Regions from separate parts of the Aquibium oceanicum genome, predicted to be linked through region 4. Evidence: predicted binding sites of a transcription regulator. Region 4 holds the regulator's gene; each other region holds the start of a gene.

Evidence for each region. The regulator PhoB, encoded in region 4, activates phosphate uptake and scavenging genes when phosphate is short. The targets are predictions, from matches to a motif close to TGTCATNNANCTGTCAT.
Region 1: BSQ44_RS16545 (BtaA family protein) is a predicted target of PhoB. The motif match lies at 4,963-4,979, and genes of this name have one in related genera.
Region 2: BSQ44_RS25165 (DUF2794 domain-containing protein) is a predicted target of PhoB. The motif match lies at 3,463-3,479, and genes of this name have one in related genera.
Region 3: ppk2 (polyphosphate kinase 2) is a predicted target of PhoB. The motif match lies at 4,725-4,741, and genes of this name have one in related genera.

Annotation. Positions count from the first base shown of each region.
Region 1 covers NZ_CP018171.1:3,376,338-3,384,296, forward strand. The annotation lists gene BSQ44_RS16525 (HAD-IIB family hydrolase) at 1-449, shown strand, start outside; gene BSQ44_RS27280 (glycosyltransferase family protein) at 446-1,561, shown strand; gene BSQ44_RS16535 (IS256 family transposase) at 1,565-2,839, opposite strand; gene BSQ44_RS26625 (hypothetical protein) at 2,938-3,102, shown strand; gene BSQ44_RS16540 (sugar phosphorylase) at 3,105-4,895, opposite strand; gene BSQ44_RS16545 (BtaA family protein) at 5,030-6,268, shown strand; gene BSQ44_RS16550 (class I SAM-dependent methyltransferase) at 6,330-6,950, shown strand; gene BSQ44_RS16555 (serine hydrolase domain-containing protein) at 6,954-7,959, opposite strand, start outside.
Region 2 covers NZ_CP018171.1:5,130,958-5,138,916, forward strand. The annotation lists gene BSQ44_RS25150 (ABC transporter permease) at 1-1,417, shown strand, start outside; gene BSQ44_RS25155 (Bax inhibitor-1/YccA family protein) at 1,625-2,368, shown strand; gene BSQ44_RS25160 (GNAT family N-acetyltransferase) at 2,474-3,043, shown strand; gene BSQ44_RS25165 (DUF2794 domain-containing protein) at 3,063-3,449, opposite strand; gene BSQ44_RS25170 (DUF1223 domain-containing protein) at 3,907-4,665, opposite strand; gene BSQ44_RS25175 (hypothetical protein) at 4,808-5,509, shown strand; gene BSQ44_RS25180 (DUF1127 domain-containing protein) at 5,619-5,909, opposite strand; gene BSQ44_RS25185 (LysR substrate-binding domain-containing protein) at 6,089-7,045, shown strand; gene BSQ44_RS25190 (adenylate/guanylate cyclase domain-containing protein) at 7,462-7,959, shown strand, end outside.
Region 3 covers NZ_CP018171.1:4,666,612-4,674,570, reverse strand. The annotation lists gene BSQ44_RS22785 (LysE family translocator) at 1-359, shown strand, start outside; gene BSQ44_RS22780 (tetratricopeptide repeat protein) at 367-1,704, shown strand; gene xylB (xylulokinase) at 1,873-3,327, shown strand; gene xylA (xylose isomerase) at 3,324-4,649, shown strand; gene ppk2 (polyphosphate kinase 2) at 4,777-5,697, shown strand; gene uxuA (mannonate dehydratase) at 5,804-7,006, shown strand; gene BSQ44_RS22750 (mannitol dehydrogenase family protein) at 7,328-7,959, shown strand, end outside.
Region 4 covers NZ_CP018171.1:4,866,119-4,874,077, reverse strand. The annotation lists gene pstA (phosphate ABC transporter permease PstA) at 1-911, shown strand, start outside; gene pstB (phosphate ABC transporter ATP-binding protein PstB) at 926-1,741, shown strand; gene phoU (phosphate signaling complex protein PhoU) at 1,770-2,477, shown strand; gene phoB (phosphate regulon transcriptional regulator PhoB) at 2,490-3,179, shown strand; gene BSQ44_RS23800 (CHAT domain-containing protein) at 3,186-5,210, opposite strand; gene BSQ44_RS23795 (CRTAC1 family protein) at 5,220-6,911, opposite strand; gene BSQ44_RS23790 (cytochrome c family protein) at 6,908-7,959, opposite strand, start outside.

The sequences.
Region 1 (7,959 bases), 1.5 Mb from region 4:
AAGAACAAGCCGGCCGCGCCCGCCAGCGCCGCCACTCGGAGCCCGGCATATTTTCCGGCACGCCCACCGAGCGCGAAGAATTCCTCGCCTGCCTCCAAAAGCACGGACTGAAGGCCGTGCAGGGCGGTCGCTTCCTCACCGTCGGTCGCGACACGTCGAAGGCGCAGCGAATGCATGAAGTCCGCGACGAACTGGAACGCCGGCTCGGCCGCTCCCTCGGCCCCCTCGTGGCGCTGGGCGACGCGGAGAACGACCGCGACATGCTTGAGGCCGCCGAAATCGGCATCGTCGTCGCCAATCCCGCGCACGCCCCCCTGTCCGTGCTCGCCGGCGAGGCCGAGGGCCGTATCCGCCGCACCACCCTGCCCGGTCCGGCGGGATGGAACGAAGCGATGCTCGGCATCCTCGCGGAATACGCGCCGCAGGCGCATGGAGGCATTTCAGGATGAGCGATTTCCACCAGACCAGCGCGGTGACGACGCTGCACAACCTGACCCGGCGGCCGATAGAGGAACTCGAGGGCGACCTCCTCGCCTTTTCGCGCAATCGCCCGATCACCCTCATCCTGCCGTCGCTGTTTTCCGAACTGGAAGGCGACGCGCTGCCGGAAATCCTGAAGGAACTCGCCTGCGTTCCCTACCTGACGCAGATCATCATCGGCCTCGACCGCGCGGACCGGCTGCAGTTCGAGCACGCGCGCGAGTTCTTTTCCGTCCTGCCGCAGAACCACCGCATCCTGTGGAACGACGGTCCGCGCCTGCGCGCCGTGGACGATCGCCTCGCCGAGGCGGGTCTCGCTCCGAGCGAGCCCGGCAAGGGGCGCAACGTCTGGTACTGCATGGGATACGCACTCGCCGCCCAGCAGGCGGACGTGGTCGCCATCCACGACTGCGACATCACCACCTATTCGCGCGACCTGCTCGCCCGGCTGGTCTATCCGGTGGCCAACCCGGCGTTCCGCTACGTCTTCTCCAAAGGCTACTATTCGCGCATCGCCGGCGGCACCATCAACGGCCGCGTCAGCCGATTGCTGGTCACGCCGCTCCTCCAGGCCCTGAACATGACGGTCGGCCCGCACAGCTACATCGACTACCTGTCGGCCTTCCGCTATCCGCTGTCGGGCGAGTTCGCCATGCGCATCGGCGTCGTACCCGACATCCGCATCCCGACCGACTGGGGACTGGAGATCGGGGTGCTCTCGGAACTGCGCCGCAACGCCTCCACCCGCGCCATCTGCCAGGTCGACATCGCCGACGCCTACGACCACAAGCACCAGGACCTGTCGCAGGACGACCCGCAGAAGGGTCTGTCGCGGATGGCGACAGACATCACCAAGGCCGTCTTCCGCAAACTCGCCACCGAGGGCGTCATCTTCTCCGCCGGCACCTTGCGCAGCGTGAAGGCCACCTATTTCCGCATCGCGCTGGACCTGATCGAGAGCTATCACGCCGACGCGGTGATGAACGGCCTGTCGCTCGACCGGCACAAGGAGGAGCAGGCGGTGGAACTGGGGATGTCCCGAAGTTTGTTGAACTTCGGCGAGCGGCATTGCCGAGGATGAAGGTTACGCGGCCCTGGAAACGGGGGCAACGGGCTTTTCGGCGAGCCGCCGCTGATGGGCAAGAAGGGCGGCCCTGAGGATCGGCAATTGCTTGTGAGCCTTGAGCCTGCGAAAGCCCTTGGCCGCCTCGATCATGCCGGCGGCGACCCAGCGCAGAGCCATCTTGCCGTTTCGCCACCGCTTCACGTTGCGCGTGACGCGTCGGATCGTCCCCATCATGTTCTCGGCGATGTTGGTGCAGGCCAGCGAGCGACGAAGCTCCGTGGGCAGCTTCAACCGGACGACGGTGAGGATTTCGTCGAGCCCCTCCAGAATGCTCGCCGCTACGCCCGGCCGGTCCTGCTCGAGCCGGCGCGCCAGATTGCGGATAAGCTTCTCAGCCTTCTGCGCGTCATCAAGTTCCCAGGCCTGGCGAAGCACCCGGCGTGTCGAGGCGTGAAGCTCTTTCGGCAGGCGGTCCATGATGTTGCGGGCCTTGTGGATCTGGCACCGCTGGATCGCGACGGTCCTGCCGAAGGTGGCCCGGATCGCCTTGGACAGCGCTTTCGCGCCATCCACTATGAACAGCCGCGGCACCGCTGGGTCGATCCCTCGCTCGATTAGATTGTCCAGCAGCGCCTGGACAGTCGCGGAATTCTCGGTGGCGCCCTCGACCACCGCCAGCGGATGCTTGTGACCGTCGCCATCGACGCCGATCGCGGCGACGAGCACCAGATCCTCGTCGACATGAAGCCCGTCGATCTGGACGACGAGCAGGTCGAGCTTCGACAGGTCGGCGCTCATGAAGGCGTTCAACTTCTCGGCCGACAGCGCCACGAACCGGCGAGACGCCGCCGATTTCGATACGCCGCTGCCAGGGCCCGCCGGCACGTCGCCCTCCGGCAGCCGCACCGCCCGCCCAAACCGTCGGGTGGAGACGTTGATCAGCATCAGATTCATCGCCCAGCGGCCGAGCCAGTCCTCCGCTGTCGCCCGGTCCCAGCTCGGGACGGGCACCTCCCGGCCACCGACGCCTCGAATGCGGGGGCGTTCGACCTCCACCTTGCCGCCGTGGAAACCAATCCGCCCGCGCGTCCTGCCCCACCGATGGGCATGGCGGTTCTCGTCTCGACCATGGCGCGGGCCGCAGGCGGCTTCGACGTCGGCCTCCATCATCGCCCCCAGCGCTTCCATACCGGCCGCAAGACACAGCCGCTCGAAGCTCTGCTGAACGTCCGCGAACGCTTCCTCTACAGCCCCGCCGACGGGACCCGTCATCGATGTGATATCTTTCTTCATGGCGTTGCTCTCCAAAGTGGATTCGACACCCCGAGCCTATCGGCTCAAGGCGGGCAACGCCGACCCTTCAGAAGTTCAACATCGACCGGGACATCCCCGTGGAACTCTTCGCCAGGAACATCACCGCGGCCGGCGAGATCTTTCTGGAGAACCCGAGCGAGACGCCGTTCATCCCCAACTGGCGACGCGTCAACGCCGCCTTCCCCGGCATCCTGTCCGACCTCGCGGCGGCGGTGGAAAAGGATGCGCGCGGCGAGGACTGAGCTTATCGCGCCCGCATGGCGCGCTTCGGGCGGTTGGTCAGCCAGACGCATTGGTAAGGTTCAAGAGTCAGTTCCTGCGCATCGATATGGCGGCCGGAGACGAGGTCGGTCCAGTCCTCGCCGGCGATGAGATTGAGGCTGACGAGCGACAGCGGCTGCGGCTCGGCCGTCACGTTGGCGATCGCGAAGATCGACTGCTCCCGGTCGAGGCTCTGGCGCCACAGGCCGAACAACGCCGGGCCGAGCTGCAAGGTGTACTGCGTGGCGTTGGGATGGAACGCCGGCTGCCCGGCCCGGATGCGGATGCGGCGCAGCACCTCCTTCAGCACCTTCGCCTGGTCCGTGGACGCGTCGGCGAGCCGCTCCTCCAGCTCCGGATAGTTCCACTGGTGGCGGTTGATCGAGCGGTTGTGGCCCATCCTGGCGACCCGGTCGTGGTCATTGGGCGTCGCCAGCAGGCTGTGGATATAGAAGGCGGGTATGCCTTCGAGCGCCATCATCACCGTCTGCGAGCACACGAAGCGCTCGAACTGAAGGCCGTCCTCGCCGGCCGCGGCCGTTCCCTTCAAAGCATCGAACAGCGACACGTTGATCTCGTAGGGCCGCTGCGACCCGTCGGCCATCCCGCGCATCGAGACCAGCCCGCCGAAGCCTCGGATCGTCTCGATCATCGAGGCGATCGCCTCGTCGTCGAGATAGCCCTCCGCCGGCCTCAGCCCGATACCGTCGTGCGAGGCGAGGAAGTTGAAGAAGAAGCAGCCCATCGGCGCCGGCGGCATGCGCATCTGCCAGCGGTTCAGCAAGGTCGAATCGCCGGTCAGAAGCGCATGCACCATCAGCGGCGGAAAGGAGAAGTTGTAGACCGCGTGCGCCTCGTTGCGGTTGCCGAAGTAGGAGAGGTTCTCGAAATTGGGGACGTTGGTCTCGGTGATCAGCACCAGCGCCTCGTGCGCGTAGTCGGCGAGCGTGCGCATCAGGCGCACGATCTCGTGCGTCCTCGGATGATGGATGCACGAGGTGCCGAGTTCCTTCCAGACAAAGGCGACGGCATCGAGGCGGATCGTGCGCACGCCGTTGTCGATGTGGAAGCGCATGATCCGGATGAACTCGAGCAGCAGGTCCGGATTGGCGAAGTTTACATCCACCTGGTCGTGGCTGAAGGTGCACCAGACGTGCTTTTCGCCCGACGGCGTCTCGACCGCCCGAAGCAGCGGATGCGGACGCGGGCGCACGACGGCGGAAAGATCGGTCGCCGGGTCGACGTCGATGAAATAGCCGCTCCCCGGCTCCTGGTCCTGCAGGAACTGGGTGAACCAGGCGCTGGAGCTGGAGACGTGGTTGAGCACGAGGTCGGCCATCAGCCGGTAATCGGCGCCGAGCCGCGCCAGATGGTCCCACGATCCGAGGTCGGAATTGACCTTGGTGTAATCGACCACCGAGAACCCGTCGTCCGAGGTCCACGGGAAGAAGGGCAGCACGTGCACGGAGCTGATGGCGCCGCGCAGATGCACCTTCAGGAAATCGTGCAGCAGCGTCAGCGGCGGGTGCTCGCCGTCGATCAGCGAATTGCCGTAGGTGATGAGCACCGCGTCGCGCTCGCTCCAGGGAGGAGCGCTCGCGCGCCGGGCGGTCGGCCGCATCCGGGCGCCGCTTCCGGCGGGCCAAAACGCCTCGATCACCTGAGCGGTGAGTTCTTCCGGGTCCCGCTCGGGATAGATGAAGCGCAGATGCGCCTCGAGCTTGCGCTGGAGCAGCGGGCGCGACGGGAGCGGGCGTGAAGCGGAACCGGCCATCCGCCGATTTCAGCCTATTGCAGTGCAACATGCAAGGTTGGCGGCGTCATCGGCTGCGCCGGCAAAGTGTCACCGCGCTGTCATCGCGATCGACTACCCGCTGACGAAAGCCTCCACCAGCGGGATTCGCGACCATGACAGACCTTTCCGCAGATATCGGCCTTTCCGGGCGCAGGCGCATCGGACGGGCCGTCTACCAGAACAAGGCCCTTACCAGGGAAGGTCTCCTGGAGCGGCTCTTCGCCCTCCTCTTCACCGGTCTCGTCTACCCGCAGATATGGGAGGACCCCGAAGTCGACATGGAGGCCATGCAACTCGGCGAGGGTCACCGGATGGTCACGATCGCTTCGGGCGGCTGCAACGTGCTTTCCTACCTCACGCGCTCGCCGGCCCGCATCGACGCGGTCGATCTGAACACCGCGCACGTGGCCTTGAACCGCCTCAAGCTCGCGGCGCTGACGCACCTTCCCTCGCAGGGCGACTTCTTCCGCTTCTTCGGCGCCGCCGGCAACGTCCACAACGTTAAGGCCTACGACCTCTTCCTCGCGCCGCATCTCGACGCGTCCGCCCGCCGCTACTGGGAAATGCGCGATATCCGCGGGCGCAGGCGCATCTCGGTCTTCGGGCGGGATTTCTACCGCACCGGTCTGCTCGGCTGGTGCATCGGCGCAGGACATCTCGCCGCCCGGATGCACGGCGTCAATCCGGCTACGATCCTGGAGGCGAAGGATCTGCGCGCACAGCGCATTTTCTTCGCCGAGCAGCTCGGACCGCTGTTCGAGAGCCGGTTCGTCCGCTGGGCGACCTCGAAGAAGGCGTCGCTGTTCGGCCTCGGCATTCCGCCGGCGCAATATGACGCGCTGGCCGGGGACAAGCCAATGGCGGACGTGCTGCGCGAACGGGTGCGCAAGCTCGCCTGCGATTTCCCGCTGAATTCCAACTACTTCGCCTGGCAGGCTTTCGCACGGCGCTACCCGAAGCCGGGCGAGGCAACACTCCCGCCCTACCTGGACGCTGCGAACTTCGGCACGATCCGCGGCAATGCGGGGCGCGTGAACGTCCACCACGTCAATTTCGTCGAACTCTTGGCACGCAAGCCCGAGGCGTCGGTCGACCGCTACGTGCTCCTCGACGCGCAGGACTGGATGACGGACGCGCAGCTGGAGGCCCTGTGGAGCGAGATCACCCGCACCGCCGCCCCCGGCGCCCGCGTCATCTTCCGCACCGCCGCCGCGCCGACCTTGCTGCCCGGCCGGGTCTCCGAGGCGATCCTGTCGCAGTGGCGCTACGAGGCCGAAGCCTCGGCGGAGTTTTCGGCACGCGACCGCTCGGCGATCTACGGCGGCTTCCATCTCTACGTGAAACGGGACTAGCGCGGTGAACGGCTCCGCCTCGAAACGCCTCGAGAGCCCCGACTCCGGCCATGCCGAACTCATGGACGGCGTCTACCGGGTCCAGCGCCATTTCTACGACGCGACACGCAAATACTACCTGCTCGGCCGCGACCGGATGATCGCCGGGCTCGACGTACCGCCGAGCGGCACGGTTCTCGAACTCGGCTGCGGCACCGGCCGCAACATCGTGCTCGCCGCGCGAAAATACCCGCAGGCGCGCTATTTCGGCCTCGACATCTCGGCCGAGATGCTGACCTCGGCCCGCAAGGCCGTCGAGCGCGAGGGGATGTCGGCAAAGGTCATGCTGGAGCGCGGCGACGCGACCGGTTTTGACGCGCAGGCTCTTTTCGGGAGAGCCTCCTTCGACCGGATCTTCGTCTCCTACGCGCTGTCGATGATCCCCGGCTGGGAGAAGACGATCGCCCTCGGCCTGGAAGCGTTGGCATCCGGCGGCTCGCTCCACGTCGTCGACTTCGGAGGCCAGGACCGCCTTCCCGGCTGGTTCCGCAGCGGCCTGCGCGCGTGGCTCACCAAATTCCACGTCGCCCCGCGTGACGAATTGCGCGAGCTGCTTGAATCGGAAGCGCAAAGGACCGGCGCAAGCCTCGATTTCGAATCGCTTTTCCGAGGCTATGCCGTCCACGCGGTGATGCGGCGCTGATCGCTATTCCACCGCTTTTACGAGCGCCTGCACCAGAGCCTGCGGCTTGTAGCCCAGCTTCGAGGGCGTCAGCCCCAGCCGCACCACGACCAAGTTCTGCGACGGGATCATGGTGATGGTCTGTCCATCGTGGCCAATCGCCCAGAAGGAGTCGTCCGGCAGCGTGAAGCCGGCGTCAGATTCCTCGCCCTCAGGCGTCCCGCCGCGCGGACCGTGCAGCCAGAGCTGCCCCTGCCCGTATTCGCCGTCGGAGGCCGCGACGGGCTGGCGCATCCAGCCGACGAAGCCGCCGGGCAGGATCTGGCGGCCGTCCCACTCCCCGTCCCCCAGCAGGAACTGGCCGAACCGCGCCCAGTCGCGGGCGCTGGCGTAGAGATAGGACGAGCCGACGAATGTGCCCGACGCGTCCGCCTCGAGCACCGCGCTTTCCATGCCGAGCGGATCGAAGAGCGCCTCGCGCGGATAGTCCAGCGCATTTTGCGGCTCGCCGATCGCGTCCTGCCAGATGCGCGAGATCATCACTGCCGTGCCGCTGGAATAGTTGAACGCCGCTCCCGGCTCAGCCGTCAGTGGCTTCGACGCGGCGAAGGCCGCCATGTCGGGTTCGAGATAGAGCATGCGCGTCACGTCGGTGACGTCGCCGTAGTCCTCGTTGAACTCCAGCCCGCTCGCCATGCCGAGCATGTCGGCGAGGCTGATCGCGGCGCGCTCGTCGTCCCAGCGCTCGAAGAGTTCCTGCTGGTCGGTCGCGAGCAGCCCTTCCTGCACCAGCGTGCCGACGATCGCCGCGTTCACCGTCTTGGTCATCGACCAGCCGAGAAGCGGCGTGGCGGCCGAGAAGCCCTCGCCGTAGCGCTCGCCCACGATGCGCCCGTCATGCACGACGACGACCGCTCGCATGCCGGCTCCGGTGAGTTCGGCATCGTCGAGGATGGCGGCGATCTTGGTATCGGTGGAGGGTTCCACCAGGTCGCCCTGAGGCCAGGGCGACTGCCGCGCCGTCAACGAG
Region 2 (7,959 bases), 260 kb from region 4:
TCTGCCGCTCGGGCGGGCGCGAGACGTGCCCGCGACCGCTCTGTTCCGCGAAATGGGCTTCGACAACAGCGGCCTGCCGCGGCTGCCCTATGTCGCCGCGGCCGCGGCAATCGGGTTGCTGCTCGCCGGTCTCGCGGTGTGGTTTTCGACCGATCGCTCGATCGCCGCGATCTTCGTCGCCGCGACCGCTTTCTCCTTCGCAGTGCTGCGTCTGGTCGGCCGGCTGGTCCAGTATCTAGCGCGCAGGAGCCCGCGCGTTCGGTCCACCGCCCTTCGGCTGGCGCTCGGCAACATCCACCGCCCCGGCGCACTGACGCCGTCTGTGGTCCTGTCGCTCGGCCTCGGCCTGACGCTCCTCGTCACGCTGGCGCTCGTCGATGGCAACATGCGCAGCCAGATCGCCGGCAGCCTCACGGAGCGCGCGCCGAACTTTTTCTTCGTCGACATCCAGAACACGGAGGTCGAGGAGTTCGCCTCCCTGATCCAGGACCTCGCACCGGAAGGCAAGCTGGTGCGCGTTCCCATGCTGCGCGGCCGCATGATGGAGATCAACGGGGTCGACGTGCGCGAGATCGAGGTGCCGCCCGAAGGCCGTTGGGTACTGCGCGGCGACCGCGGCATCACCTACGCCAGGAACATCCCCGAGAACGCGACGCTGGCGGGCGGCGAATGGTGGCCGGAGGATTACTCCGGCGAGCCGCTGGTGTCCTTCTCCGCAGAGGAGGGCCGCGAGATCGGCCTCGAACTCGGCGATACGATCACCGTCAACGTGCTCGGCCGCAACGTGACGGCCCGAATCGCCAACTTCCGCAACGTCGAATGGGAATCGCTCGGCATCAATTTCGTCATGGTGTTCTCGCCCAACACCTTCGCCGGCGCGCCCCATGCCTGGCTCGCGACGCTGCTCGACCGTTCATCGACCGCGCCCGAGGAAGCCCGCATTTTGAACGAGGTCACCCGTGCCTTTCCGGCGGTAACGACGGTTCGGGTCAAGGACGCGCTCGACATCGTCAACCGCCTGATCGGACAGCTTGCCACGGCCATCCGCGCGGCTGCGGGAGTGGCGCTGATCGCCTCGGTGCTCGTGCTGTCGGGCGCACTCGCGGCGGGCAATCGCGCGCGCATCCACGACGCGGTGGTGTTGAAGACCCTCGGCGCGACGCGGCGTACGCTTATGGCCGCGTTCACGCTCGAATACATGCTGATCGGGCTCGCGACGGCCATTTTCGCGCTAGCCGCCGGCGGCGTCGCGGCATGGTTCGTCATATCGCGCGTCATGGGCTTGCCGGCAATCTTCCTGCCCGAAGTTGCGGTGTCGACAATCGTCGTCGCCCTGGTCCTGACGGTCGGTTTCGGCCTGCTCGGCACCTGGCGTGTGCTCGGCCACAAGGCTGCTCCGGTGCTAAGAAATCTTTGAGCGTGCGTTAACCACGTCCGGAACAAGGGGCCGGAGCCATAAATTTCGTGCGATCACAAACCTTCGTGCGGCCAATCGCTCTTGTTCTTGGCAGGAAGGCACATCATATTCGACATCAGGCATGCTGGAGTCCCGCCAGCGGCGCCTGGGCGGATCGGGTTCGGTACCGCCCGACACCGGACGGGACAGAAGCTGTAAGAGGAAATCATGGCTGACATCCGCAACTACAATGCGCGCGTCGCCGGCGTTGGCACACGTGCCGATACCGGAATCGACGAGGGCCTTCGCGCATACATGCTCAAGGTCTACAACCTCATGGCGCTCGGCCTCGCCATCACCGGCCTGGCCGCTTGGGGTAGTTTCAACTTCGCCGTCGCCGATGGCCAGCTCACCCCGTTCGGGCAGCTGATCTACGCCAGCGCCTTCCGCTGGGTCGTGATCCTCGCGCCGCTCGCGATGGTGTTCTTCCTGTCGTTCCGCATCAACAAGATGAGCGTTTCGGCGGCTCAGACCACCTTCTGGGTTTATTCGGGCCTCGTCGGCCTGTCCCTGTCGACGATCTTCCTCGTCTATACCGGCGAGAGCATCGTTCGGACCTTCTTCATCACCGCGACCGCGTTTGGCGGCCTGTCGCTCTACGGCTACACGACCAAGCGCGACCTGTCGGCGATGGGCTCCTTCCTGGTTATGGGCCTTTTCGGGCTGATCATCGCGATGCTGGTCAACATTTTCCTGCAGTCGTCGGCGCTCCAGTTCGCCATTTCGGCGATAGGCGTGCTGATCTTCTCGGGCCTCACCGCCTACGACACGCAGAACATCAAGGAGATGTACTACGAGGGCGACGATAGCGCCGTGGCCGGCCGCAAGGCCATCATGGGCGCGCTTCGCCTCTACCTCGACTTCATCAACCTGTTCATGTTCCTGCTGCACTTCCTGGGCAACCGCGAGTAGGCGGTCTGGACCAATCGATCCTGCGGGGCGGCCAATACGGCCGCCCTTTTCTTTCGTACGACGCTCAGCTTAAAGTCCGTGCAACATCAATCCCCTGCACCAAAAATGAGCGTCGTAGCCCTTCGATCTGCCACGAGAGCCGATATTGCCGCGATCACGGCGATCTATGCCGATGCGGTGCGCCACGGAACGGCGAGCTATGAGCTCGAGCCGCCCGGAGAGGCCGAGATGGCGGCGCGTTTCGATGCCCTGGCCGCGAAATCCTATCCGTACCTCGTGGCCGAAAGCCCTTCGGGGCTCTTGGGCTACGCCTATGCCGGCCCCTTCCGGCCGCGACCGGCCTACCGCTTCATGGTGGAGGATTCGATCTACATGGCAGCGGAAGCGCGCGGCAAGGGCATAGGCCGCCTGCTACTCGCCATGCTGATCGAGGAAACCGGCAAGCTCGGCTTCCGGCAGATGACGGCCGTGATTGGAGACGGTATCCACAACGTACCCTCCCTCCGCCTCCACGCACAACTCGGCTTCCGCCATATGGGTGTTTTGGAGGGATCGGGGTTCAAGCAGGGGCGATGGCTGGATACGGTATTCATGCAACTCTCGATGAACGGCGGAAATTCCACCGATCCGGATCCGGGTTCGCTGCCCGAGCGGAACTTTCGCGCCGGCATCTGATCCGTGCCGGCGGGGCGTGTCAGGCGTGGACGAGCTTCAGGTGCCTGTCGAAGACGTTGAGCACCCGCGCGAGTTCGTGGCCGCGCTTCAGGATGAGCCCCGTCGCCGCCACCACCGAGTAGGCGCCCTGCTTGCGGGCGAGCTTGGGATCCTTGACGATCTGGAACAGCGGCACTTCGCTCGTGCGCCGGAACACCGAGAAGACGGCGCGATCCTGCAGATGGTCGATCGCGTAGTCCCGCCATTCGTTGGCGGCGACCATGCGCCCGTAGATTTTCAGGATTTGATCGAGTTCGCGTCGGTCGAACCTGACCGGTAGTCGTTCACGATCCCGCCGCGCCTCGTGAAGCGGGATCAGCATTGCGGAGCCGTCCCCATCCTCCGCACCGTTGGAACGCTCAGCCATGAGCTCACCTTCCGTGACAGTTTCACGACGGTTCAAGGTCATCTTTCCGGCCCGGTTTTGCAACCCCCGCGCCTGGAGGATATGCGAAACCGGGAAGGTGAAGGGACGCGCCGACCACAGGGAGCTCACACTTTGGCGACCCTTCTTACGCTCTTGAGTTGGCTGTTGCGCGAGGAGGCGACCGCTGTGGCAGTCGCTTCCGGTTCTTAACGCCAGGTTAACCGGTCGGTCACGAAGCAGGACAGGATGATCGAATTGGTGATGGCCCGCCACATTCCGGCCGCGAATTGTCCCGGTTGCGGCCCCAATGCGCGGCGAACATCCAATCGTTGCCTGAGACGGTTCGGTCCGGCGCTGGCCCCGTAACCCCAAGCCCCCCGCCCACGGTGTCTTCGCTGGGCCGAACCAACCTCGGCAACACCTCATTCTCGCGGAGACCCGCCCAGACGGCGGCTGGTCACATGATCGGGTGGTCGAGGATCGCAGCCCCGATGATCGGACCCGGAGAGCCGTCCACGCCCATCGCCTGGAGAAGCACGGCGCAGCCGCCCGCACCCTTCCGCTTCAGTTCGCTCGACGGGATTTCCAGCCGCATCTCGCGGCCGTGCCACATGCCCGCGGCCTGGATCGCGGAAACGGCATTCCAGTAGGTGATGGATTTTCCGGCGTTCTCGCCCCTGGCGATCTCGACCTCGGTTGCGGGCTCGAAGAACACCAGTACGACGTTCGCCTTGCCCTTCCGATGGGTGCCGGCGCCCGTCTCAATGACGATGCTCTCGGGGCTCTGGCGAATGCTGACATCGATCACCAGCCCCTTGCCCTCGGCATCCATGTCGGCGATCGCGCTCTCGATCTTGCCGCGGCTGGCGCCGTTCATGTGCTCGCGTCCGTTGACCACCACCTGCGGCGTGTAGACGGACCGCTGCCCGAGCGCGCGCGCATAGTCGCGCTGGCGGGCCGTGTTTTCGGGATCGGCGAGCGTGTCGCCCCAGCCGAGGTAGTCCCAGTAATCGACGTGATAGGCGAGCGCGACCACGTCGCCGCGCCGTGCGAGATCGGCAAGATACTCGTCGGCGGGAGGACATGAGCTGCAGCCCTGGCTCGTGAACAGTTCCACCACAGCACGCGGTTTGCCGTCCACGGTCTGAGCGGTCGCCGGCAGAGCCGGCGCTGCGACCATCGCCAGCAGGAACCCGGTCATTCGGAAGATGTTCATGTCCGATCCTGACTGAAATCCGGACTCCGATTGTCCGCTTTCTCGTATAGCTTCGACATTAAGCGCATGGCGAGGTCAACCCGAAGTCACGTTGCGGTGAGACGATTCTCCCGCATACTCCGCCCGAAAGGGAGAGCCGGGCGTGAATGATTCGCTTTTTGCCAGCATCGACAACTACTGCGAGCGCACCGGCCCCGAATTCTGGTCGGAACCGCTGAACGCGGTGACGAACCTCGCCTTTATCCTCGCGGGAATCTGGGGATTGTGGGCGATCCGCAAGCGCGGCGGCGACGTCTTCGCCGTGGCGCTGGCGTGGTGGGTCATCGCCATCGGCATCGGCTCGACGCTCTTCCACACCTTCGCCAACGGGCTGACGATCTGGTTCGACGTGGTGCCGATCGCCACCTTCACGTTGGCGCTGACGCTGTTCAACATCCGCCGCTGGGTCGGTTTCGGCTGGGGCCTGTCCATCGTCGCACTGATAGGCTTCTTCGCCGTCGCCGGCGCGATCACAGCGATGTTGCCCGACTGGGTCCGGGTCGCCACCAACGGCACGTCCGGCTACCTGCCTGCGCTGCTGTCGCTGGCGTTCTGGGGGGTGGTCCTCGTCGTGCGCGGCCACCCCGCCGGGTGGTACGATATCGCGGCGGCGGCGATGTTGGTGGTCTCGGCAACATTTCGAACCATCGACCCGGACGTCTGCGCCGCTTTCCCGATCGGCACCCATTTCCTGTGGCACACGCTGAACGGCGCCATGCTCGCCGTGCTCCTGGCATCGGTCGCCTGGTACGGCACGCCGGGAGGACGGGCAGGCAACAGCGCACCGGCGCCAAACCGAGGCTGACGAAAAAAGCCCGGCCTCGAAGGAGGCCGGGCAGTCGGCAGGCGGGCCGGGGGGAGCCGGCGGGAGTATCGGCCTGCGGGAAACCGTGTCGAGCCCGGGAGGGCGCGGGTCAGAGCATCCGCCGCGCGAGCGCTTCGTCGGCGCGACGCCGCGCTTGCGCGATCCAACCCAGATGCTCCGTCGGATCAATGCCGAGCGGTGCGTTCCACGCGACGTGAAGATCGCCGCGCACCAGCCCGATGTCGGCAAGCTGCGCATCGCTCATCTCACCGAGCTGATAGATCTCGCGTCGGTTACGCCAGGAGCGGATGAATTTCGCCACCCCGTTCACGATCCGCAGCCCGAGCGCCGGGCGCACATGGGCGGGCCTCTCGATGGTGCTGTGATCCAGGGCGGTCATGTCATTCTCCTTCGCTTTTTCCGAGGACGCGCAAACCCCTTCGGCGGAAACAGTATTCCGGCCGCTGGCTGCTGTGGTGCGTCCAGTCGTTGAACGATTTTCTTATTCCCGACCGCGATTGATAAGTCGAACGAATGTTTCTAATCTTATGCATCAAAGTTCATGATAGGTGTGTCCGCATGGCCGCTCAGCTCGACCTCGACCAGCTCCAGACTTTCCTTGCGATCGCAGAAACGGGCTCCTTCACGCGCGCCGCCGAGGAGGTGTTCCGCACCCAGTCGGCGGTATCGATGCAGATGCGCCGGCTGGAGGAGCGGATCGGCCGCCCGCTGTTCGAGAAGGACGGCCGCACCAACCGCCTGACGGAAGACGGGGAGCGCCTGCTCGCCTATGCGCGGCGCATGATCCGGCTGAATCGCGAGACGCTGGCCGCCTTCGACGACAACCGCCTGGAAGGACAGGTTCGCATCGGCACGCCGGACGACTACGCCGACCGCTTCCTGCCGGAGATCATGGCGCGCTTCGCACGGTCCAACCCGCGGGTGGAAATGTCGGTCGTGTGCGAGCCGACGGTCAATCTCGTCGAGCAGATCCGCCGCGGCCAGCTGGACGTCGCTCTGGTGACCCATGACGACGAGAAGGGCGCCTCGGAAGTCGTTCGGCGAGAACCCTTGTTGTGGGTCGCGTCCGCGAACCACGCCGTGCACGAGGAGGATATCCTGCCGCTCGCCGTCGGCCGCCCGACCTGCGTGTGGCGCCGCTCGGCCATCGACATGCTCGACCAGATGGAGCGCGACTACCGGGTGCTGTTCACCAGCTGGTCGGCAAGCGTCATCATCGCGGCGGTGATGTCGGGGCTGGCGGTCTCCGTCCTGCCGGAATGCGCGCTGCGGCCGGGCATGCGCGTGCTGACCGAGAGCGACGGTTTCGGCACCCTGCCCGACTGCCGCATCGGCATGATGCGCGGCCACACCTCGCAGCCGGCGATCGTGGAGGCGCTGGTGCGCCACATCACCGAGAGCCTCGACAACATCTCGCTTCCGGCGCCGGAGGACGGCGCCAGTTTCGATTTCGCCGCGATCGGATTTTCACTGCGCGGGCGCCGTCAGAAGCCGGGCACGATGGCGGGCTGGTAACAGGGAGGCCAGTCAGACCTCGCCGCGCAACAAGAGTTCCTTCAGCGGAATCTCTATACGACAGTGCAGGCCGGTCGGCTCGAAGGCCAGGCTCGCGCGGCCCTTGAGCTGATAGGCGAGCGTGCGCTCCACGATCTCGTTCCCAACCCCCGCCGCCTCGCTCCTTAGATGCTCGTCAGGCGCCTCCGTTTCGGGTAGATTTCGTCATCGACACCGCGGAGCCTGAGATCGCCTTGTCCTCTCTTTCCGAGCATACGCGCCCGGGCGACCGCCTGTGGCTCAGGATCGCCGAACGGCCATGGCTCTTCGCCGCGCTGATCGTGCTGGCGCTCGCGCTCCTGCCGGTGGCGGTCTGGCTTGATCTGAAGAACCTTTCCGACAACGCGCTGTCCACCCAGGCGCGCACCCTCAACGGGATGTTCAACGACATCCGCGGCTACTACAGCGCCAACGTCGTCGGCCGCGTCCAGGGTTTCGAGGGTGATTCCGTCGCCGCCCATAACTACGAGGACGTGCCCGGCGCCATTCCCATCCCCGCGACACTGTCGCTCGAACTGGGCAACGTGATCGCCGGCCGCGGCGTCGAGGACATCTCCTACAGGTTCGTCTCGGACTTTCCTTTTGCCAACCGAGCGCCGCACAATCTCGACGGCTTCGAAACCAAGGCACTCGCCGATTTCCGCGGAACGCGCGACCCCGAGCAGGTTGCGACCGAGATCACCGGGTCGCTGTTCGAGCGCCAGATCCGCATGGCCGTGCCGGTGATGCTCGGGCAGGCCTGCGTGTCGTGCCACAACGTCCATCCCGAGAGCCCCAAGCGCGACTGGCAGGTCGGAGACGTGCGCGGCATCCAGGCTATCACCGTGCACCAGCCGATCGCGAGGAACCTGTTCTCCTTCAAGTACCTGTTCATG
Region 3 (7,959 bases), 200 kb from region 4:
AGCTCTTCCGGGCCGGCGGCAGGCTCGACGCCAGCCCGCGCACCGACAGCGTCTCGTCCGTGCGCATGCTCTCGCATGCCTGGCTGGTCACGGCGCTGAACCCCAAGAGCATCACCTTCTTCGTGGCCTTCCTGCCGCAGTTCATCGACCGGCACGGCGATTTCCTCGCGCAGATGGTCATCTTCGAGACGACCTTCCTCTGCCTCGCTTTCGCCAACGCCTTCGGCTACGCCTTGGTGGCGTCGCGGGCGCGCAACGCGATCCGCAATCCGAAGATCGTCTCCGCCTTCAACCGGACCGGTGGAGCGCTGCTGATCGGGGCGGGCGTGGCGACGGTTGCCGTCCGGACGGGAAACTGAGGGTTTCATGACCATGCACGACCGGTTGGGATTTGCCCTCTCGGGGGCCGACACGGCGAGCGCGGAACGCTACGAGGCCGGGCTGTCCGGACTTCAGCGTTTCGTGGGCGACCCGGTCGCCCATGCCGACGCGGCGATCGCGCAGAGCCCGGGCTTCGTCATGGCGCATGTGCTGAAGGGCTGGCTCTTCGGGCTCGCCACCGATCCGGCCGCCACCGCGGCGGCGCGCGACATCCATGCGGCGGTGGCAGCGCTGCCTGCCAATGCACGCGAACAAGGCCATGTCGCCGCGCTCGGCGCCCTGGTTGACGGGCACTGGCACCGGGCGTCCGAGATTTTGGAAGACCTGACGCTCGAGCATCCGCGCGACGCGCTTGCCCTGCAGGCCGGCCACCAGATCGATTTCTTCACCGGCAATGCCCGCATGCTGCGCGACCGCATCGCACGCGCGGTGCCGGAATGGGACGAGGCCATGCCGGGCTACCACGCCATCCTGTCGGCCTATGCCTTCGGGCTGGAGGAGACCGGGGATTATGCCCGCGCCGAGGCAGTCGGGCGCCGCGCGGTGGAACTCGAGCCGCGCGACGGCTGGGGCCAGCACGCGGTGGCACACGTCATGGAGATGCAGAGCCGCCAGCAAGACGGCATCGCCTGGATGCGCAACGACCCGGACCGCTGGTCGACGGACAGCCTAATGAAGGTCCACAACTGGTGGCACCTGTCGCTCTTCCATTACGATCTCGGTGACCACGACGAGATGCTGGCGCTCTACGATGGTCCGGTCGAGGGCGGTCAGTCGAGTTTCGTGCTCAACATGGTCGACGCCTCCGCGCTGCTGTGGCGGCTTTACCTGCGCGGCGTCGATGCCGGCAGGCGCTGGGCGCGGCTGGCGGACCTCTGGGCGCCCTTCGCCACCGCGGGCAACTATGCCTTCAACGACGCACACGCGATGATGGCCTTTGTGGGCGCGGGGCGCTCCGATCTCGCCGATACCCTCCTGCGGGCGCAGGAGGAGGCGGTTTCGCGCGGCGACGACAACGCGTCCTTCACGCGCGACGTGGGTCTGCCGGCGGCGCGGGCGATCAAGGCCTTCGGCGACGGCGATTTCGCCACCACCGTTCGCCTGCTGAAGCCGCTGCGCGGCCTGGCGCACCGCTTCGGCGGCAGCCATGCCCAGCGCGACGTGCTCGACCTGACGCTGATCGAGGCTGCGTTGCGGTCGGGCAACCGTCCGCTCGCCGTGGCGCTCGCCTCTGAGCGGAAGGAACTGCGGCCCGACAGTCCGCTGTCGCAGCTCTTCGCCAGCCGGGCCGAGGACATGGCCACTCCCGCGCTGTCGCGCTGAATTATTCCGACGGACGAAAAAAATCTTCGCGGTTGGCCGGAATCCCGGTTTTCAGCGGGGCGTTTTTTGCTATGAGTAACGTGCCGGCTCACTCTGGTCCGACCAGATCCACGGGCCGGCGAGGGAGATGCGGCGCGTCGGCAAGAAGCGCGCCGGGAGGAGAAACGCATGTATCTCGGGCTCGACCTCGGAACGTCGGGGGTCAAGGCGCTCCTCATCGACGCCGATCAGCGCATCCTCGCCTCAGCGACCGGCGCGCTCGACGTATCGCGGCCGCATTCGGGCTGGTCCGAGCAGGACGCTGCCGCCTGGATCCGCGCTACCCAGGAAGCGGTCGGCGCGCTCAAGGCCTCGCACGGGCGCGACCTCGCTGCCGTCAGGGGCATCGGCCTGTCTGGCCAGATGCATGGCGCGACGCTGCTCGATGCCGCCGACCAGCCGTTGCGCCCCTGCATCCTATGGAACGACACGCGCAGCCACGAACAGGCGGCGCGGCTCGACGCCGACCCGCGCTTTCGCGAGATCACCGGCAACATCGTCTTCCCCGGCTTCACCGCGCCGAAGCTCGTCTGGGTGAAGGACAACGAGCCGGACATTTTTGGCAAGGTCGCAAAGGTGCTGTTGCCGAAGGACTATCTGCGCCTCTGGCTCACCGGCGAGCACATTTCCGAGATGTCGGACTCGGCCGGCACCGCCTGGCTCGATGTCGCGCAGCGCAGATGGTCTGGCGAACTCCTCGCCGCGACCGGGCTCGACGAGAGCCACATGCCCGGGCTCGTCGAAGGCACTGCACCCGGCGGCACGCTGCGCGGCAAACTCGCCTCCGAATGGGGCATGGGCGGCGGCGTGGTCGTGGCGGGAGGCGCCGGCGACAACGCGGCTTCGGCCTGCGGCATGGGCACGGTCGGGCACGGCCATGCGTTCGTGTCGCTCGGCACCTCGGGCGTGCTCTTCGCGGCCACCGATGCCTACCTGCCCAACCCGGCAAGCGCGGTCCACACTTTCTGCCACGCGCTGCCGGACACCTGGCACCAGATGGGCGTGATCCTGTCGGCGACGGATTCGCTCAATTGGCTTTCGGGCGTCACCGGGAAAAGTGCCGGCGACCTGACGCAGCAACTCGGCGACGACCTCAAGGCGCCGACGGGCGTCACCTTCCTTCCCTACCTCTCGGGCGAGCGGACGCCGCACAACGACGCTGCGATCCGCGGCGCCTTCGTCGGTCTCGGGCACCAGTCCGGTCAGAAGGAGCTGACCCAGGCGGTGGTCGAGGGCGTCACATTCGCGCTGCGCGACAATCTCGAGGCGCTGAAAGCCGCCGGGACCACGCTCGATCGCGTCACCGCCATCGGCGGCGGATCGCGCTCGCGCTACTGGCTGAAATCGATCGCCACGGCGCTCGGCGTTCCGGTGGACTTGCCGGCCGACGGTGATTTCGGCGCCGCTTTCGGGGCGGCACGACTCGGGCTGATCGCGGCCACCGGCGCCGATCCGGTCGCCGTCTGCACCGCGCCGGACACGGCCGAGACCATCGAGCCCGACGGCGGCCTCGCCGACGCCTATGCGGAAGCCTACGGGCGCTTCCGCGCGCTTTATCCTGCCATCAAGGGAGTTACGCCATGAGCACCGGTTTCTTCGGCGACGTCGCCAAAATCGAATTCGAGGGGCCGGACAGCACCAATCCGCTCGCCTACCGCTTCTACGACAAGGACGAAGTGGTGATGGGCAAGCGCATGGAAGACCATTTGCGCTTCTCCGTCGCCTACTGGCACTCCTTCGCCTGGCCCGGCGGCGACCCCTTCGGCGGCCAGACGTTCGAGCGGCCGTGGTTTCCGCAGGCCGGCGGCACGGACACGATGGACCTCGCGCGGCTCAAGGCCGACGTCGCCTTCGAGATGTTCTCCGCGCTCGGTACCCCATTCTTCTGCTTCCACGACGCCGACGTGCGGCCGGAGGGCGAGACGTTGAAGGAGAGCATCGCGCGGCTCGACGAGATCGCCGACTATTTCGGCGGCAAAATGGAGGAGACCGGCGTCAAGCTGCTCTGGGGCACGGCCAACCTCTTCTCGCACCGCCGCTACATGGCGGGTGCCGCGACCAATCCCGATCCGGACGTCTTCGCCTACGCCGCCGCGACGGTGAAGAGCTGCATCGACGTCACCAAGCGCCTCGACGGCCAGAACTATGTGCTGTGGGGCGGCCGCGAAGGCTACGAGACGCTGCTCAACACCGACCTGAAGCGCGAGATGGAGCAGGCCGGCCGCTTCCTGGCGATGGTCGTCGACTACAAGCACAAGATCGGCTTCGAGGGCACGATCCTCATCGAGCCGAAGCCGCAGGAGCCGACCAAGCACCAGTACGACTACGACGTGGCGACAGTCTATGGATTCCTGCGCAAGTTCGGGCTGGAGAACGAGGTCAAGGTCAACATCGAGCAGGGCCACGCGATCCTGGCCGGGCACTCGTTCGAGCACGAGCTGGCGATGGCCAATGCGCTCGGCATCTTCGGCTCCATCGACATGAACCGCAACGACTACCAGTCGGGCTGGGACACTGACCAGTTCCCCAACAACGTGCCGGAGATGGCGCTCGCCTTCTACCAGATCCTGGAAGGCGGCGGCTTCACGACAGGCGGTACCAATTTCGACGCCAAGCTGCGCCGCCAGTCGCTCGACCCGCAGGACCTGCTGCACGCCCATATCGGCGGCATGGACTGCTGCGCTCGCGGCCTCAAGGCCGCCGCCAGGATGATCGAGGACAAGGCACTGTCGGGTCCGCTCGAGGAGCGCTACGCCGGCTGGAAGTCCGGCGAGGCGAAGGCGATGCTGTCGGGCAACGGCACGCTGGAGCAGATTTCCGAGCACGTTCTGTCGAACGGCATCGAGCCGCAGCCGAAGTCGGGCCGGCAGGAGTATCTGGAGAACATCGTCAACCGCTACGTCTGACGCTTCCGCGCCCCTTTCCAGGCGCCCGCGGTCCGCTGCCGGATCGCGGGCGTTTGCAATAATTCCGTCATTGCCGCGACATATGGGTGACGACGCGATCGCAGAGAAACCGGGGCGGAGTGACGGGATGAACAGGGAAAACGGAGCGGCCGACGGCCTCGACTGGCTGGAGGCGGAACTCGCCGACACGATCGACGAGGATTACGAGTTCGAACTCTCCGAGCCGGCGCTTTCGATGGAGATCCGCAAGATCTACCGCAAGGCGCATCCCGACACGATCGAGCGCCAGACCTATTTCCGCGAGCTGATCCGGCTCCAGTCGGAACTGATCAAGCTGCAGGACTGGGTCGCCCATACCAAGGAGAAGATCGTCGTCCTTTTCGAGGGCCGCGATTCGGCCGGCAAGGGCGGTGTCATCAAGCGCATAACCCAGAGGCTCAATCCGCGCATCGCCCGCGTCGTTGCGCTGCCCGCGCCGTCGGACCGCGAGAAGACGCAGTGGTATTTCCAGCGGTACGTGCCGCATCTGCCGGCCGGCGGCGAGATCGTGCTGTTCGACCGCTCCTGGTACAACCGCGCCGGCGTGGAACGCGTCATGGGCTTCGCCACGCCCGACGAGGTGGAACAGTTCTTCGACGACGTTCCCGAATTCGAGCGCATGCTGGTGCGGTCGGGCATCCGACTGGTCAAATATTGGTTCTCTATCACCGATGAGGAGCAGCAGATGCGGTTCCTGATGCGCATCCACGACCCGATGAAGCAGTGGAAGCTGTCGCCGATGGACCTCCAGTCGCGCGTGCGCTGGGAGGCCTACACCAAGGCCAAGGAGGAAATGTTCGCGCGCACGAACATTCCCGAGGCGCCGTGGTACATCGTGGAGGGCAACGACAAGAAGCGGGCGCGGCTGAACTGCATGGACCATTTGCTCGGCCTCGTTCCCTACGAGCCGGTCCCGCACGAGGAGATCACGCTGCCGGACCGGGTGTTCAACCCGAACTACGAGCGCGCCACCCTGCCGCCGGAGCTCTACGTGCCTAAGAAGTACTGACGCCGCGCGCTTACATATCCACGCCGGAAGACGGGCCGGAATCGCCGTCCCCATTGCACTTGCCGGGCAAAAACCCGATACATGCTTGCGCTTGCGGGGAGGTTCGATGCGGCAGACGTGGCGGTGGTTCGGTCCTAGGGACAAGGTGACGCTCTCCGATGCGCGCCAGGCGGGCGTCGAGGGCATCGTCACCGCGCTTCATCATGTCCCGACCGGCGAGATCTGGCGGCCCGAGGAGATCGAGAAGCGGCAGCGCGAGGTGGCGTTTGCCGGCGACGGCTCGATGAACCACCTGAAGTGGGAGGTTGTGGAAAGCCTACCCGTCTCCGAGGCGATCAAGACCCAGACCGGCGACTGGCGCGCCCATATCGTGCACTACCGCCGCAGCCTCGAAAACCTGGCGCGAGCAGGTATCGAGGTGATCTGCTACAACTTCATGCCGGTGCTTGACTGGACGCGCACCGACCTCGCCTGGCCGGTGGCGCATGGCGGAAAGGCGATGCGCTTCGACCTTTTCGACTTCGCCGCCTTCGACATCCACATCCTCAAGCGCTCCGGCGCGGCGGAAGATTTTTTGCCGGAAGTGGCGGCGGAAGGCGAAAAGCGCTTCCGCGCCATGAGCGAGGACCGCAGAAAAGAACTCGCCGCCAACGTCACTGCGGGTCTGCCCGGCGCGGTCGAAAGCTGGTCGCTGCCCGAACTCCAGGAGCATCTTTCGACCTATGACGGCATCAGCCCCGACAGGCTGCGCAAGAACCTGATCGACTTCCTGGCTGAGGTCGCGCCGGACGCGGAGCGGCTGGGGCTCAGGCTCTGCTGCCATCCCGACGACCCGCCATTCCCGCTGCTCGGCCTGCCGCGCATCATGTCGCGAGAGGCGGACTATGTCGCCGTGCTCGACGCCGTCGACATCTCCGCCAACGGCGTCACCTTCTGCACCGGCTCGCTCGGCGCGCGTCCCGACAACGACCTGCCGGCGATGGTGCGGCGGCTGGCGCCGCGCATTCACTTCGTGCACCTGCGCAACGTGCGCCGCGACACGGAAGAGACGCCGTGCTCCTTCTTCGAGGACGAGCACCTTTCCGGCCAGACCGACATGGTCGCGGTGGTGGCCGCCCTCCTCGACGAGGAGAAGCGGCGGCGCGGCGAGGGCAGGGCGGACGCCGAAATCCCCATGCGGCCCGACCACGGCCAGGACATCCTCGACGATCTCCACCGCGGCGCCCAGCCCGGCTATCCCGCGATCGGCCGGCTGAAAGGCCTGGCGGAACTGCGCGGGGTGATGGCGGGGCTGAATTTTGGGCGGTGAAACTCTCATGACTCTTGCCGGCATCGCAAAGCACCCCCTCACCGACCCTTCGGGCCACCTCTCCCCCTGCCCGGGGGAGAGGAAAAGCGCCGCCCCAATCTCGCTCGTGCGCAAAGGCATTGGCGCGATGCCGAAGCTGCGTATCCTCTCCCCCGAGCAGGGGGAGAGGTGGCTCGCGAAGCGAGGCGGTGAGGGGGTGCTTTCTGCAGCCCACGAGTCATGCGAGATTCGTCCGCCGTTCGCGCAGGAAATGTCTGAACCCGACAGCCTTTTGAGACGTTGGGACAACCGGACTGCAAACCTGCACATGCGTTCCGCCCGATGACCACCCGCCTCTCCGTCGCATCGGACCTGCCCTCCACCGTCGCCACCCCCGCCTACGACCGCGCCGCCCTCAAATCCGGCATCGTCCATATCGGCACCGGCGCGTTCCACAAGGCGCATCAGGCGGTGTGCACGGACGATGCGCTCGGTGCCTCTGGCGGCGACTGGATGATCACCGGCGTCAGCCTGCGCTCCGGCGACGTCGCCGACGCCATGAACCCGCAGAACGGGCTATACACGCTTCTGGTGCGCGGTCCTGAAGGCGTCTCGGCGCGGGTGATCGGCTCCATCGCCAAAGTGCTGGTGGCGCCGCGGGAATCGGACGCGGTGCTGGCCGCGATGGCCGCACCCGAAACGCGGATCGTCAGCCTCACCATCACGGAGAAGGGTTACGGGCTCGACGGGCGCACCGGCGGTCTCGACCGGGGGCATCCGGCGATCGCCGCCGACCTGAGAGACCCTGAACACCCTGTCGGCGCGGTCGGCTACATCGTGGAGGCGCTGCGGCTGCGCAAGGAAAGCGGCCGGCCGGGCTTCTCGGTGCTGTGCTGCGACAACCTCCCCAGCAACGGCAAGGTCGTGAAGCGGCTGGTGCTGGAGTTCGCGCGCGAGCGCGACGTCGGTCTCGC
Region 4 (7,959 bases):
TCGTTACCAGCGACTGGTCCGTGATCGGAACGACGCAGACCGTCTGGGTACTGGCCACCGCCGACGTGGATTCCGCGGTGAAGGGACAGGTGGACCTGACGGTCGAGGAATCCCGTCGCAAGGTCTCCGATCAGCAACTGGAGTGGATACGCCAGCTCCAGCAGGCGGGCGTGATCGAACAGAAGTTCAATACCGGCCTGTTCACCTACGGCGCGTCCAGCCGTCCCGAGACCGCCGGCATGGGTGTGGCGATCATCGGCTCGCTCTTCATGATGCTGATCGTGCTGATCCTGGCGCTGCCGATCGGCGTCGCGGCCTCCATCTACCTGGAAGAGTTCGCGCCGAAGAACCGCTTCACCGATCTCATCGAGGTCAACATCAACAACCTGGCCGCGGTGCCGTCGATCGTCTTCGGCCTGCTCGGGCTGGCGGTCTTCATCAACTTCATGGAACTCCCCCGTTCCGCGTCGCTCGTCGGCGGGCTGGTGCTGACCCTGATGACCCTGCCGACGATCATCATCGCCACGCGCGCCGCCCTGCGGGCCGTACCGCCCTCGATCCGCGCCGCGGCGCTCGGGCTCGGCGCATCGAAGACGCAGATGGTGTTCCACCACGTCCTGCCGCTCGCCGCGCCCGGTATCCTCACCGGCACCATCATCGGCCTGGCGCAGGCGCTCGGCGAAACGGCGCCGCTGCTGCTGATCGGCATGGTGGCCTTCGTGGCCAATTATCCCACTTCGCCGCTCGATCCCGCAACGGCGCTGCCGGTGCAGATCTACATGTGGGCCAACGAAGCCGAGCGCGCCTTCGTGGAGCGCACGTCGGGCGCCATCATCATCCTGCTGATGTTCCTGGCGGTCATGAACATCGGCGCTATCATACTTCGCCGGCGCTTCGAACGCCGCTGGTAATGGAGTACAAGGACATGAACATGCTGAGCGAAGCCGCAGTCGAGAAGAAGCTCATGACCCCCGATGCCATGACCAGCTACAAGATGCGGGGCGAAAAGGTCACGGTGCACTATGGGGAAAAGCAGGCGCTGTTCGACGTCGACCTGAACGTTCCGGAAAAGCAGGTGATGGCACTCATCGGGCCGTCGGGCTGCGGCAAGTCCACCTTCCTGCGCTGCCTGAACCGGATGAACGACACCATCGACATCGCCAGGATCGGCGGCAAGATCACGCTCGACGGCGAGGACATCTACGATCCGAAGATCGACGTCGTGGAGCTCCGGGCCCGTGTCGGCATGGTGTTCCAGAAGCCGAACCCGTTTCCGAAGTCGATCTACGAGAACATCGCCTACGGCCCCCGCATCCACGGCCTGACCACGAACAAGGCCGAGCTCGACGCCGTGGTGGAATCCAGCCTGCAGAAGGCGGCGATCTGGAACGAGGTCAAGGACAGGCTTCAGGAGCCGGGCACCGGCCTGTCCGGCGGCCAGCAGCAGCGCCTGTGCATCGCCCGCGCCATCGCGGTCTCTCCGGAGGTCATCCTCATGGACGAGCCGTGCTCGGCGCTCGATCCGATCGCCACCGCCAAGGTCGAGGAACTGATCGACGAGCTTCGCCAGAACTACACGATCGTTATCGTCACGCACTCGATGCAGCAGGCCGCCCGCGTCTCGCAGCGCACCGCGATGTTCCATCTCGGCTACCTCGTGGAGGAAGGCCCGACGGACAAGATGTTCACCAACCCCGACGACAAGCGCACCCAGGACTACATCACCGGTCGCTTCGGCTGATCCGGCACCAGGATACGAGGACAGGACCATGGGCGAGCACACCGTTGCCTCCTTCGACGAGGAACTTCAAAGTATCGATCGCCTTCTGTGCGACATGGGCGAACTCGCGGCCTCGATGGTGGACGACGCCACCCGCGCGCTGCTTTCCACCGACGCGGCGCTCGCCCAGCGCATCATCTCCGACGATGCCATCATGGACGCCAAGCAGCGCGAGCTCGACGACAAGGCAATCACGCTGATCGCCCGCCGCCAGCCGATGGCGCAGGATCTGCGCGCCGTCGTCAGCGCCATCCGCATGGCCGGCGATCTGGAGCGCATCGGCGATCTCGCCAAGAACATCGCCAAGCGTGTCGGTGCTGTGGGGCTGACCTCGACGCCGACCAGCCTGTCCTATTCGATCGAGAGCATGGCCGAGCTCGTCCACCGCCAGGTCAAGAAGGTGGTCGACCTGTACGTCGCGCGCGAGGCCGAGGCGCTGGTACCGCTGCGCGTCGAGGACGAGAAGATCGACATCAAGTACACGGCGATCTTCCGCGAGCTCCTGACCTACATGATGGAAGACCCGCGCAACATCACGTCGTGCACCCATCTCCTGTTCTGCGCCAAGAACCTGGAGCGCATCGGCGATCACGTCACGAACATCGCGGAAAACGCCTACTACGTCATGACCGGCAAGCAACTGCCCATGGCGCGGCCCAAGACCGACGAGACGGTGATGGCCGGGGCGAACGCCTGAGGACGACGCGGCATGATTGCAGCAAAGGTCATGGTGGTCGAGGATGAGGAGCCGCTCTGCGTCCTCCTCAAATACAACCTCGAAGCAGAAGGTTATCAGGTCGAGATCGTCACCCGCGGCGACGAGGCCGAGATACGGCTGCAGGAGAGCGTGCCGGATCTTCTGGTGCTCGACTGGATGGTGCCCGCGATTTCGGGCATCGAACTGTGCAGGCGGCTGAGAATGCGCCCTGAGACGGAACGCCTGCCGATCATCATGCTCACGGCGCGCGGCGAGGAGAGCGATCGCGTGCGCGGCCTCTCCACCGGCGCCGACGATTACCTAGTAAAGCCTTTCTCCACCCCCGAATTCATCGCCCGCGTCCGCGCTCTGCTGCGCCGTGCCAAGCCGGAGGTCCTGTCGAGTGTGCTCAAGGTCGGCGACATCGTGCTCGACCGCGAGTCCCATCGCGTCTATCGCAAGAAGAGCGAGATCAAGCTCGGACCGACCGAGTTCCGCCTGCTCGAATTCCTGATGCAGCATCCCGGTCGCGTCTTCTCGCGCGGGCAGCTTCTGGACAATGTCTGGGGCGAGACGATCTACATCGACGAACGCACCGTCGACGTCCATGTCGGTCGCCTGCGCAAGGCGGTCAACAACGGCCGCATGCCCGACGTCATCCGCACGATCCGCGGCGCGGGCTACGCGATCCGCGAGGCCTGACCGGCGCTACCGCGACACCTCGAACGGCACGACCATCACGCCCGCCCGCCGCCGAGAGGCGGCGGATGGCTGTTCGCGCGAGGGCGACCCCCTTGCACCCATGTGCCGGGCCTCCGACAGCGCCAGTTCGAAGCGCTCGCTCGCTCCCACGAACGACCCGAGGAACTCCCGTCCGCCGAACTGCGAGACCTTGCGGATGCCGCCGGGCAGCAATGTCCGCAGCGACGCGGGACTGAGCAGCAGGTGCGCCAGCATCGTGCCCGGCACGCTTTCAAAATCCGACAGCGGACGCAGCGGCGATGCGGGCGCGGCTTCACGTACCACGATGATCGCCCGTTCCATTCCCACCGTCGTGTCGGTGAAGCGGACGAGGCCAAGGCGCTCTTCGTCGCCCGCCGGCACGCGCTCCGACAGGAGATGCGAGACCGTCCCCTCCGCGTCCGCATAGAGGACGTCGAGATCGACTGGCTTGCCGCCGAGGTTGGCGATGTCGAGATGAAGCTCGTCTCCGGCGCCGACCCGAACCGCCGCGCCTGGTCCGATAGGGTCCATGTCCTCGCTGCCCACGCGCTTCACCAGAGGAAGCACGTTCAGCGCTACCGACATGGGGCGGTCGTCGTCCGCGGGAGCCAGCACCACCGTGCGTGACCCGAACAGCACGAAAGCGCCCCACTTCGAGGGTTCGGGCCAGCGCTCGCGCGCCGCGTCCTGCGCCAGGCGTAGCGCCGTGCCCGGCGGGTGGTTGGTCAGGAAATCGACGAAGCGCGTCATGATCCACGAGGTCGCCTCGTCGTCGACGTTCCAGAGGCTGACGATGACGCTGCTCGCGCCGGCAAGCATGAAGGCGCGCGCAAGCCCGACGATCCCGGCGTCGAGCGGGTTGCCCAGCCCGGTCTGGCAGGCGCTCAGCACCACGAGCGGGTTGTTCGAAAGCCGCATCTCCTGGATCGCGCGGGCCGTGAGCCTGCCATCGCTGAGCGCGATGAAGCTGCCGTCCACCGGATCCGTGATGCTGCTGAGGCCATGGGCGGCGAGGTGGATGTAGGTGTCCTCGGCTAGGTGGCGGGTCACCGTCTCGATCGTCGCGTCGGAGCCGATGATCGGCGTCGCCTCGAAGCGGGCGGCGATCGTGCGCGCCTCGGCCGCGGCACCAGGCAGCCGCGGGAAGATCCATTCCGGATCGCCCGTGGCGTCCGGATCGCCGGCGATCGTCTGGGGCCGCACTTCGGGCGCGATCGCAAACAGCCGTCCCGCCGCCACGTCGTTCATCGACGCCTCGACGTTGACTGCAGTCGAGTGGACCAGCGGAATCCCGTCGCCATTCGGGTCGAGGACGCCAAAGGGCACCGTGCCGATGTTGAGCGCCGGCACGACCGTCAGGTTGGCGAATTCCTCGATGATGCTTTCGGTTTCTCCGAAGAGCTTTTGTGACAGGTCCGCCAGCATTGCCGCTCGCTGCTCTCCGGAAGGTTCGGATGCGTCTGCCAAAGCCCGTGCGCCGCGCGTGGTACCGAACGAGTTTTCATCGCGAAGCCTGGGGCTGCGCTCTGCGCTGTTGCCGCCCGCCGTCAGTGCATTGCGCACCCGTTCGATCAGGTCGACCAGTTCGCCCACGTCGCGCACCGGCAATCGGAAGATTGCATCCGGCTCCCGGACGTCCGCATGCGGTTTCCCCGTGCCACGATGCGCTCCATCGGCTCCCCCGGTGCGATCGCGCCAGAGATAGCCGCAGACGATCCTGCCGCTGCGGAGATAGAAGATGAGGCCGTTGCTCCGGTCATCCGAGGGCGAGACGCGGAAGCCGACATAAGAGAGGATCGCGCCGCGCAGATCGTTGGGAAAGGGTTGCAGCTCGTATGTCAGGCCGCGTGTCGCCGCGAGCGTGACGAGCTGCTCGCCACTTGCTTTGACCGCGTCTTCAAAGGACGGGCACGCATGATCGGCCGTCGGGCCCGAAAGGGCGGGGGCCGCACCCGCGCACAGCCAGCCCGCCGTCAGGGTGGCGAGAAGCAGTTTGGCCGCGGAACGCACGGCGGATCGCTACTGCGCCGACGAGGCCTGCCAGGAATCGTCTTCCGGCGGATACCAGTAGCGCGCGGCCTTCGCTTCCCTGCCGATGAGGACGAAATTGTTGGCGAACACCCGGTAGGGCGCGCTCCATTCGCCGTCCGGCCACTTGACGCGGATTTCAGCGCGCTCGGCGGTGCCGACCCCGACATGGACGAAGCCGGTATGGCCCGACGCATGGCCGCCACCGGCCTGGACCGTACGGTTGAAGGTGGAATTGCCGGCCTTGACGGAGATCAGCGCGCCGACGGCGTTTCCGTTCGGCGCCGGCTGCTCGAGTTCGATCGCGACGAAATTGCCCATCGGCCGTGAGCCGTATTCGGTCACTGCACCTGAGTTGCGGAACAGCGAGACGTTCTGTTCGCGGTTCACGACCAGCAGGTCGAGCATGCCGTCGGCGTTGAAGTCCTCGACAAGGGCGCCGCGCCCCTTGGTCGGCAGGTCGATCCCCGCCTGGTGGCCGGCCTCGGCAAATGTCTGGTCCCATTGGCCGAGCAGCAGGTTGTCAGGGTCGAAACCGGCGAAGTCGGGCATGCGCTCCACGTTGCCCTTGGCGATGTAGAGGTCGAGCAGGCCGTCATTGTTGAAGTCGGCGAACTCCGAATGCCAGCCGGTCGAGGGCTTCAGGTCGTCGCCGACATAGGGACGGTGGGCGGTGGCATGCCTGGCAAAGGCGATGTCGGTGTAGAGCGGCTCGTCCTCGTCTGCGTCCTCCGACAGTTTCTGCAGCTTGGTGTCGCCCATCGAAGTGAGCGCGTATTCCGGAAAACCGTCGCCGTCGAGATCGCCCTCGGCGATGCCCATGCCCCAGATCGTCAGATGCTGCCAGCCGTCCGATTTGCCGTAGAGCTTCGCCGGCCGGTCCGGCTCGACCCGCCAGAGCTGTTCCTCGCCACCGCGATAATACTGGCGGTCGTTGGTGATCCGCAGCGACGGCGTGCCGGAGCGGTTCCAGTCGGTGAAGAGCATCGAAAGCGCGCAATGACCGGGCCGCAATGCCTGGCGGTCGGAATAGTCGGGCCTGTCGCCGGCCTCCGGCCGGAACAGGTCGTTGTCGTGGCACGTGCCCCAGGGCGAGCCCGGCGCATGGCGGTCGACATAGTTGCCGAAGGCGAGGGTGGGAAATTTCTGGCCGGCTTCCCAGGTCGCGGCGAACGAGGTCGTCCAGGCCTTGCCGCCGTCGAAGGTGAATTCCCGGTTGGCTTTCGAGTAGGTGCACTCCGGCCCGCCCTTGAGAATCACGTTCTCGCCGACCCGCATCAGAACGAGGTCGCGCATGCCGTCGCCGTCGATGTCGAGCGCATAGGCGCCGAGCACCTTTTCAAGGTCTTCTGGATCGATGGCGATCGGCTTCTCCTCGAAACGCAGCGGTCCTCCGGCGGTGCTCCGGTTGACGTAGAAGCGTGCCGCGTCGCGGCCGCCGGCCAGGAAGATGTCGGGCATGCGGTCGTCGTTGCAGTCCAGCGAGGCCCCGCCGCCGCCGACGAAGTACTCCCACGGTCCGCGATAGGCATGCACGATGCCTGCCGCCGCCGCTTCCTCATGCATCAGCGGAATGTCGGTGCTGATCGGGGCGGGGAAAGCGTCTTCCGAGTGTGCTGCGGAAACCGACGACATCGCGGCGACTGCCGCCAGCGCCAGAAGGAGTTTTCGATGCCTGATCATTTCACCTCCTCCGGCTCGATCACCAGCGTCTTCAGGAAAGCGATGATGGCGTGGCGATCCTCATCGGGAAGCGCGATGTAGCGGTCGCGGGTGTCGCGCGCCTGGCCGCCATGGGCGCGGATGACGCCGTCGAGCGAAGCGATGTCGTTGCGGTGGCCGTAGGGATCGGTCGATCCGACGCCCCACAGTTCCGCGGTCATGAAGACGTTGCGTTCCACGAAACGCTGGGCGAGCAGTTCGTTGCCGAGCGTCGCGACGTACTGATCCGCGATGGCGTGCCGCTTCAGGTCGCCGAACAAAGGCACCAGAACTTCACCTTTGTCGTTGCGGGGCAGGTGCCTGGCCCATTCGAGCAGGGCGAGATCGTAGACGGCCGGCGCCCGCACGTCCCCGGTCCGCAGAGTTCCCGCCATGTCGAACGGCCCGGGATCGGCGAAGGATAGGGACGAAAGGGGCAGGGACGGCTTGTGGCAGCCCTCGCAGCCGATCGAGCCGAAGACCATCTCGCCGCGCTCGGCGGCGGCGCGCCATTCGGCACTGTCGGGCACCATCCGGCCGGGCGGCGGCAAGGTCGCCTGCCAGGCGACCATCGCGGAGACGTCGCCTTCCCGGATTTCGTCGTCGTGATCGTCGCCGTCGTGGTCCCGTTCGCCTGTCCAGCGCAACCCGAAGCGCTCGTCGGACTGCATGCCGTGGTGGTGGTTGAGCGCGTTGACGGTGAACTGCCGCAGCGAGGTCATGACGCCTTTCTGGCTGAAGGGCCTGACCGTCAGGTCGGCATCGACGCCTTCAATCTCCGACATGTCGAGCACCCCGTCGGGCGCCGCTGTGATCCAGCCGTATCCGATGCCCTTGGAGACGAGCTTCCGACGCACGTCGGCGCCGCCCGCGCGCGCATCGGCGAGCGACTTCCTGCGTATCTCGCGAAGATCGGCGGTGATCTCGCGCGCCAGAAGCTCGATCAGGCCGGCGCCGAACAGGTGGTTCGAGCCCCGCTCGTTGGAAAACTGCGGGTCGGTGGAATCGAAATCGGCGCTCTCGAAACCCT